2 regions of the Paenibacillus oryziterrae genome follow, and region 1 is predicted to be linked to the other one. Evidence: predicted binding sites of a transcription regulator. Region 1 holds the regulator's gene; the other holds the start of a gene.

Evidence for each region. The regulator LexA, encoded in region 1, represses DNA repair genes until DNA is damaged. The targets are predictions, from matches to a motif close to CGAACATATGTTCG.
Region 2: ACAN55_RS03145 (YhjD family protein) is a predicted target of LexA. The motif match lies at 1,670-1,683, and genes of this name have one in related genera.

Annotation. Positions count from the first base shown of each region.
Region 1 covers NZ_JBGJZO010000001.1:205,133-209,430, forward strand. The annotation lists gene ACAN55_RS01005 (hypothetical protein) at 1-71, opposite strand, end outside; gene ACAN55_RS01010 (LSm family protein) at 200-439, opposite strand; gene ACAN55_RS01015 (L,D-transpeptidase) at 550-888, opposite strand; gene lexA (transcriptional repressor LexA) at 1,015-1,641, opposite strand; gene ACAN55_RS01025 (LysM peptidoglycan-binding domain-containing protein) at 1,834-2,244, shown strand; gene ACAN55_RS01030 (DUF896 domain-containing protein) at 2,343-2,552, shown strand; gene ACAN55_RS01035 (hypothetical protein) at 2,602-3,123, shown strand; gene ACAN55_RS01040 (HAD family hydrolase) at 3,158-3,943, shown strand; gene metH (methionine synthase) at 4,190-4,298, shown strand, end outside.
Region 2 covers NZ_JBGJZO010000002.1:162,462-166,759, forward strand. The annotation lists gene ACAN55_RS03130 (Gx transporter family protein) at 1-239, opposite strand, end outside; gene ACAN55_RS03135 (NusG domain II-containing protein) at 223-609, opposite strand; gene ACAN55_RS03140 (hypothetical protein) at 1,385-1,516, opposite strand; gene ACAN55_RS03145 (YhjD family protein) at 1,705-2,166, shown strand; gene ACAN55_RS03150 (ASCH domain-containing protein) at 2,270-2,701, opposite strand; gene ACAN55_RS03155 (dihydrodipicolinate synthase family protein) at 2,731-3,531, opposite strand; gene ACAN55_RS03160 (TetR-like C-terminal domain-containing protein) at 3,524-3,856, opposite strand; gene ACAN55_RS03165 (DUF2231 domain-containing protein) at 4,126-4,298, opposite strand, start outside.

The sequences.
Region 1 (4,298 bases):
TTAAGGACGGCAGCCAGCAGTAGAAGGGATACACCAATGAATGTGAACAGGTACATCAAGACAATCAGCATGTACGTTCATCTCCCGGATCAGAATATGAAGCATGAGCTCTCTATTAAATAGATATGCCTAGCAAGTGAAAGAATGCGCGGTTTCTTAGCAAAGAAAAACTCTCCTTAGATAAGGAGAGTTTAGGGAATTAGATCAGTGCAATAGCCAGCAGAGTGAACAAACTTAAGGTTAAAATCGGATTGGCATAATACCCAGGGTAAAATCCGGGATAAAAGGCCGAGGTTTTGACGTTGCCTTTGGAACCAGTCCGCAGATACACATTGTTCTGGTCAACATCTACAATGACACCTTCGTATTGGCGTCCGTCGACGGTCATGATACGTACTTTTTTGTTTTTACATCTCAAGCAATTGTAATATGCTTCCATAGATAGTTGTCGCCTCCTTTTCCTAATTAATTTATGGAGAAAGAGAACGATGGTAACGGCGGAGTTACCGGGGTCAATAGATTAAGCTGCACTTAAAGTCTTAGGCGATTCTATTGGCGAATGGTTACCCTTGTGCCGACATTCACCAGGGAAGCTAGTGTCAGCACATCGGCATTATACATACGAATGCATCCATGAGACACCTTTTTGCCGATCGAAGCTGGATTGTTGGTTCCATGAATGCCGTAATGCGGTTTAGAAAGACCCATCCAGAAAGCCCCGTACGGCCCTCCTGGATGGGCTTGTTTGTTGATAATAGTATATTCGCCTTCAGGTGATTGGTTTAACATGGTGCCTATTCCTACAGGGAACCCTCTTTTGACGATATCGTTATCCAGGAGATAAAGCATAAATTGGGATAAATCCACAATAATCCGAACATTGGGCATAGTCATCAGCACTCCTTTGCTAGCAGGATATGTGATGAAAGCTCTGGATGTTAAAAAAACAGCCGCTCCCCAAATGATGGGAAGACGGCTGTTTCAGTATCTTGAAATGATGAGTACAAATAATTCTTAATGAATGTCCCGAAACAATCCAACGACTTTACCGAGAATAGTTACACGGTTCAGACGAAGAGGCTCGTACACCGGATTCTCCGGCTGAAGGCGAATATGATCGCGTTCCTTGTAGAATGTCTTGACGGTTGCTTCATCTTCATCAGTCATAGCCACAACTATGTCGCCATTGTTAGCAGTCTGTTGCTGCCGGACGATTACGTAATCCCCATTCATAATTCCTGCTTCTACCATACTGTCACCGAGGACAGAAAGCATAAATACTTTGTTGTCACCTACATAATGAGAAGGAAGAGGGAAATAATCTTCAATATTCTCTGTAGCCATTATCGGAACACCGGCGGTTACCTTACCTACGACAGGAACACGTGTGACACTCTGTGCGAACTGGTGTACGTTGTCGGAATCATCCTGACCCAGAAGCTCAATTGCGCGAGGTTTCGTCGGGTCACGGCGGATCAATCCCTTCTTCTCAAGACGGTCGAGATGGCCATGAACAGTAGAGCTGGAGGCTAGTCCCACAGCTTCACCGATCTCCCGTACGGAAGGCGGGTAACCCTTGCTGCGGACCTCGTTACGTATAAATTCCAGGATCGCCAGCTGGCGACTCGAAATCTTTGACATCGGAATCAACCCCATATAGTAATGTTTGGGAAAATTATAACATAGAACTTCCGTTCGCACAAACATAAGTTCTAAATTTGCCTACTAAGAAATAAATAGGGAACAATTGTTCGAGAAAAGTATTGATTCAAACATGTGTTCGTGTTATATTGATTTTGGAAGTAAGAACAAGTGTTTGGAGGGCGATGAATCATGTTGAAATACAGTACTTACCGCAGCATTTATGAAGAGGCTCCGGAGGTTTCTAGTGGACATCGGTCCGCTTCAGGCAACGGAATAAGCTTCAGAAAGACAAATGTGAATTCCACGGGAGTAACTCAGCTGTTCCTTCAAGGTAATCTGATTAAGCTCCTAATGATTATAATGCTGGTGATTTCCGGATTTACTGTTGTTGGGAACGTTTTTGCTGGTTCGGTATCTATCGGCAGTCGTGAAGATAAACGCATTGTAGTTGAACCTGGAGATACGTTATGGAGTATTGCACTTAAGAACAAACCATCCGACATGAGAACAGCTGTATATATTGAAGGAATTAAAACGCACAGCGGGCTGGATACCAGTGACATTCAAGCCGGTGATATCTTATCTCTTCCTATATATTAAGAAGGATTTTCTATACTAGAGAGCTTGCAGGGGGAAGACCTTGACAAGCTCTTTTTCTCATGGCAAAGTTAGTATGAATTTATAAGGAGGGAAGAGCAGTGGATATTGATGAATTGGTCGCGCGGATTAACGAATTGGCACGCAAACATAAGACCGCGGGCCTGAATACTGAGGAATTGGCGGAACGTGCCAAGCTCCGGGAAATTTATCTGGGGAACATCCGCAGAAATTTCCGTGAACAACTGAACAACATTGAGATTGTTGATAATGACGGGCGTGAACAAGGCGACAAGGGATTGAAGCATTAATTCCTGTTACCTTTTCATAGATATTTAAGTATGACTAGGGGGAAATGACATGGCCCGTTCTTGGGAAAGAATGGTTCAACGCAACACGAAGCAAGCGAACAAGTTAAGAAAGAAGACGGGTAAGGATTCGATTCACGCCTATTCCACTGCCTCCAAGAACAGTGATGTTTACAAAGGACGTAACATTGTTCTCCCTGTAGTATTGCTCGGGCTTGGAGTTATGTACTGGTTAGTCGGAAGCATCGATGAAACAAGAGGCAATGGTTCCCTGATGAATTGGCTTGGAATCGTTCTTTATTTTGTTCTCGCAGCGCTTATTTTTTTCCGGCGTCCATACCTGAAGGTGGACCGTGCAAGACTCTCCACTTTTAAGTTTAACCGTGAGCGCTTTCTGGCTCCTGCGGATATCGAGAAAATCATTCTCTCCCGCCGCTCTGTGGTTATCAAGCACAAGAACAAACGGGCGAAGTGGGTGTTCTCCAAATTGATCAATCGTTATGCTACTGAGGCGATGGGCGTGCGCCTGGAGGAGTTCGCCAAGGTTAATCATATCACCTTAGAACACGAATAAAGAGACCGTAACTTGAGGGAGGGGAGAAATTTCAATGCCGATTAAAGCTGTACTGTTTGATCTGGACGATACGCTGCTGTGGGATGATCGCAGCATCGAGGAAGCATTTGAATTTACTTGCAAGTCGGCGGGGGAATCTATTGATCCCCAGGAGCTGGAAGCAGCGGTCCGCAAGGAAGCCCGCGGCCTTTATGAATCCTATGAGACTTTTCCTTTTACTCAAATGATCGGGATTAATCCCTTTGAAGCACTCTGGGGCAACTTTACTGCCGGAGAACAGGAAGAATTTCGCCAAATGGAGCAGTTGGCACCGGTGTACCGCAAAGAATCATGGCGACTCGGCCTAGCCTCACTTGGCGTACATGACGAAGAACTTGCAGAGACACTCGCTGCTAGGTTTGCGGCTGAACGGCGCAGCAGACCTTATATGTACGAAGAGACACTGCAGATTCTTGAGCAACTGCACGGCAATGTGAAGCTGCTGTTATTAACGAACGGCTGTCCTGCACTTCAGCAGGAGAAGCTGGATGGCGTACCTGAGCTGACCCCATTTTTCGATCACATCGTGATCTCGGGAACATTTGGCAGAGGGAAGCCGGATAAGAGTATTTTCCAGCATGCTCTATCGCGTCTAGAGGCTGCACCGGAAGAGTGCATTATGGTCGGGGACAAGCTGACCACGGACATTCTTGGAGGATTGTCAGCCGGACTGACCACGGTATGGATAAATCGGAACGGCAAGCTGCCGAATGCAGAGATTCAACCGGATTATGAGATAACCCATCTCGATGAGCTTCTTCCGCTGGTCGAATCGCTTTAATGTAACATTCATTATGTTAAATAAACCGCAAGTCTCATTTATTATGAGGCCTGCGGTTTTTTACATTTTCGTGGAGGATCGAGACTTCTAAATAGAATACGTATAAAACAGGTTGGAAAGGAAGGCTTTTCGAATTCCCTTTATTCTGCTAAACTTACTCTAATGTTTTACAGGGGGGACTAGACATTGGCTAAATCTACACTTGCTGAACGTTTGAAACAACGCATATTGATTCTTGATGGTGCGATGGGCACCATGATCCAACAAGTACCGCTTACCGGCAAAGATTTCGGCGGAGAAGAGCTGGATGGCTGTAATGAAATGCTGGTTCTGACCCGGCCGGAGGTCATACAGT
Region 2 (4,298 bases), on a different contig from region 1:
AATGCCGTAAGCAGGGTCTTCAGAATAACCAGCATTAGTGCATCCCTGCCGCGTAAAAAATAAATACAGGTCAAAATCATAATATTAGCAAAACCCAGCTTAGCACCGGGCATCAGACCTATCCCTACCAAAGGAATCTGGGCCTCCAAAATACCGAGCACTACCGCCACTGCGGCAAAAATCGCTATGATTACCGTTCTTTTCAGCACTGTGGCTGATTCACTACTGGACATAGGCATCGATATCGTCCTCCCCCGACGTACTTGCGATTTCCACTAATACCCGATGCGGCAGGCAGACAATCGTCTGCTTAGGCTGGGTAATAAATCCGAAACCGAGACATACCTTATCGGGACAATCGGCATCATACATTTCCACGCCATAATCATGCACTTTCAGGATGTTGTAACCGCGCTCTGTGCGAATTTCAACGGTTTGTTCCTCTTTAGTCAATTGGATTGTCTTGAATTGTTTGCCGTCTACGGTTATATTAGCCACCCGGTTCTCAATTCCCGTTTTATCGTTATTGCCGGAAAACCATTTCGGTGCCAGAAAAGCAAGAGCAGCAACCAAAACGATGGAAATCAGCAGCACATCCCCACGTTTCATAAAATTCTCCCTTATTTTTTAATTAAGTAAATCCCAACTTATTAAGTATAACGGTCTATACCCAATCCTTCAATAAATGTCGTCGTTTATTGTCGTATTTGCACCATAATTCACAAAATAGGCACGTAAGATTTCCCGTGAACAATTACACTTATTATAGAAGAACTGCATCCCGAATCAAAATCACGATCGAACCCTTTCTCTATTCAAAATAATTTGCATTCATATCCAAAATGTGATATATTAATCTAATATTTGATTTCCCCATATCTTTTCCTATTGAAGAAGATGCTAACCGACTGGGTTACTGTTATATAGTTATCGGCGTTTCGGACACTTGTACTTACATTTTCTTTACAGGAAACATCCTTTTTATGAGACTAAATTCAAACATGGCAATCCGATTCACACTGGAGCGGCCGCGGAGCCGCAAGGACAAAAGAGAGGTAGGGCTTTTGTCGTATTGGAAGGATTATTCTCTCCACACGGCTGATGGAAATAATTAGGACTTATAAAGCCCGTTGCTCACGAACGGCGGGAGATTAAATATAAATAGCACGTGTCCCCTTTGCTCGGGATCAATTCGTGCATGCGTGGAGCAAATAGCGCCCGGTAACCGCAAATAAGCGGATACCGGGCGCGTCTACGTTTCAGGGGATCTTTTTGATAAACTCCGTAACCCAGAAAAAAAACCGGATGCATCCATTCCTGGATGGCACCCGGCCTAAGGAGATATATAAAAAGGTTAGAGTTAACAATTATAAAGTTAGAGTGATCAAAAGGTTAACAGCTGTAGCCAGCCGACCATAGAAATCCATAAAGGAATGCTTAGAAATATACCGAATGCCAATCCGCGTTTGAAACTGCCCTCTTCACGAACCTCGTGCGATTCTTGCACATCATACATTGCTAATTCCCCATTTCTCATAACTTTTCCCTGCAATTTAATCAACTTAATTTTAATATAATTCTTTAGACAGCTTTCGTTTGTGAACTTTGTCACATTTATCCTATTATTGAGAAATTTCATTGATTATTCGTTAAAGAACAGGTTAGAATACGAATATACGTTCTGTTTTTAAGAGGGGTGAACTCATGAACCGGGCAGGAAGCCAAGATAGCATGCTGGTCAAATCGTATGTTCTGCTCCCACTTATATTATCGGCTTTCGAGCGGGATTCTATAATTATTTCTGCACATATCCGGACACCAGCCCCCTATCTGGATATGCTCAAAACAGCTTCAGCCCAAGCGGCCGGTGATTTGCGGGATGTCCGCCATGAAATGAGAAAGCGGGGGATTAAGGTATATGAACAGGAACGGCTGCAGAAAGGAATCGAAGCCCGTTTCATCTGCAGGGGATATCATGACCGGATGCTGCTCTTGAATGATATTCTTGCCGCCCAGGCCGCTATCCATATGCGCAGGTATTTGGGAATCGATATCACTGCCTTTCGGAGCTTTGAAGAGCAATACCGGCTCATTCCGGAGACTACCGGAGCCCAAGACACCGGAAGTTCTGCACAGGCAAAAAATAGATCTTACCTTTGGGAGTAGGCAAGACCCGAAATCCATATACCACGAAACACTGGGGGGTGTTTGGTATAACCAATATAACTCCCCAACCTGAAAACCACCTGATGGCTACCTAAAAATTAGCTTAAAACTCTTCAGCCACTTCTTTCAGTACCGGATACTCCCAGAAACCGAGCCGTCCTTTGGCTGGTATCGGATGAACCAGGGGTGTCATCGACTCCAGCTTCCAGGCATAGCGCCCTTCACTGAAATCGCCAAAGACTACTTCATTATCGCTGATGCCGCCCTCACGTTCGGCAAGCTGTGCTGCCTCATAACACTCCGTCAGATTGCCGGCAGCTATGATGGACCCGGTTGGCAGATTATCAGCAGTATATCCGTGCCGGGCTAATACCGACCGGAAAGGCTCCTCCAGGCAGGCAGCCTTGTCGATTGTCTTCCCGGCATGAATCGCCAACTCCCCCCGGTAGCCTGTCTTCCAGGAACGAGTCTCAAACTCTTTTTCCCCCAGTGCAACCAGAGTGGCCCAGGGCTGACGTATGGTTAAGCAGCGCATGACGATAGTCTCCTTTCAGAATTCGTATGTTAGATCCCTAGCGGAGAACGGCAATAGCCTGTATTCATACCTAAGGAGTTATAGTGGTTTTTGATATTAACAATGGCTTGACCTTGGATCACTTGCGATACCAGCTGCTCTAGCCCCATGGCATCGACTGGTTTATTCTGCAGCAAATCTTCAAACGTTCGCTTAATTACCTCGGGATACATATTACCTGCCACACTTGAAAGCCCGTTACAACCGCCCTCTACGATATTGGCCACAAGATTTACATCCCCTGCCGCAAACCTGATGAATGAATCGGGAAAAGCTATGCCCTTGTGACGGTGAACGTCTCCGCCCTCTTTAAAACCAACTATATTATGATGTCTGCCAATCAGCTCATGAAGCGACTCGGGACTTAAATCAAATCCTGTCCGGGCCGGATTGTTATAGAGAGCGATCTTTTTTGTCGTGTGGGCAAGCAGTTCCTCCACATAGGCAATCGCCTGCTGCTGGGTTGGGCGGATATAAGGAGGAAAGCCGATCAGAATGGCCTGAAAGACTGAATGTTCAAGCGCCTGGACAAGCCGCACCGCATCCTTGGTTCTGACTGCAGAAACACCGAACATCAGTTCAACGTCGGCGAAGTTTTTTTGTTTAAAATAATCGATGATTTGCAGCCGCTCCTCAACGCTCATGGAGTGTTGTTCACCGGTGCTTCCGGAGATCAGCAAGGACTGGATTCCGTTACGCTTCAGGTGTTCAACAATCGGTTCAAACCCGTCTGGATTGAGACTCTCATCTTCGAGAAACGGAGTCGGGATTGCAACGTTTAAATTATTCATTCTTCTCATCCTTCCATCGTGACGTTGTCAGCAAAGTAAATTGTTTCGCAAGAAAATGCGGCGAGTAGGGCATATCATTTTTAAGCCACGAAATGATTACACCGATCAAAGCAGAAGAACCGTACCCTATGGCGATGTCTTTTTGAATCGTTGCCGTTAAGGTTCCCGGAATGCGGCTCCCCGTCTCCTCTATTCTAGCAGCAATCAATTCCGACAGCAGGGTCAACAGCCTTTCCGAAAAGTTCGTAATTCGCCGATAGACGAGAACAGATTTATAAAGCTTCGAATTGTCCGCAATATATTCCAGAAGCCTTATCAGTGGCAAATCCTCCTGTTCTGCAGAGGCCTGGTTCGGCGGTATCAAGTCGTGAAGTATCTGCTGCTAACCTTCTTTATCAAACGTACAAACGAGGCTTCGGAAATCCAGCCTAAAACATCATCAAGCATAAGAACCGTTACAGAATCATAATAACCGTCACGAAGATGCGGGTGAAAGCAATTGAACTGCCGGCCTGCGCTTCTTATCCAATTTCGGTTGTATAAGAAAGAAGCCGAGGTCTCCTGAAGAAGGGAGCCTCGGCTTCTTTGAGTTGATTATTTTTTATGATTACCTTGCACAGGGGGATTAACCGGAGCACCCTTGGCCGATACGCCTACACCATCTGTATACACCATTTTGCCGCCGTAGTATCCGGTTCCCAGCACAAGCCCACAGGAAGCAAGCGAAACAACCAAGTACAGCACCAGTGGAACTTTTACAAAAGCGC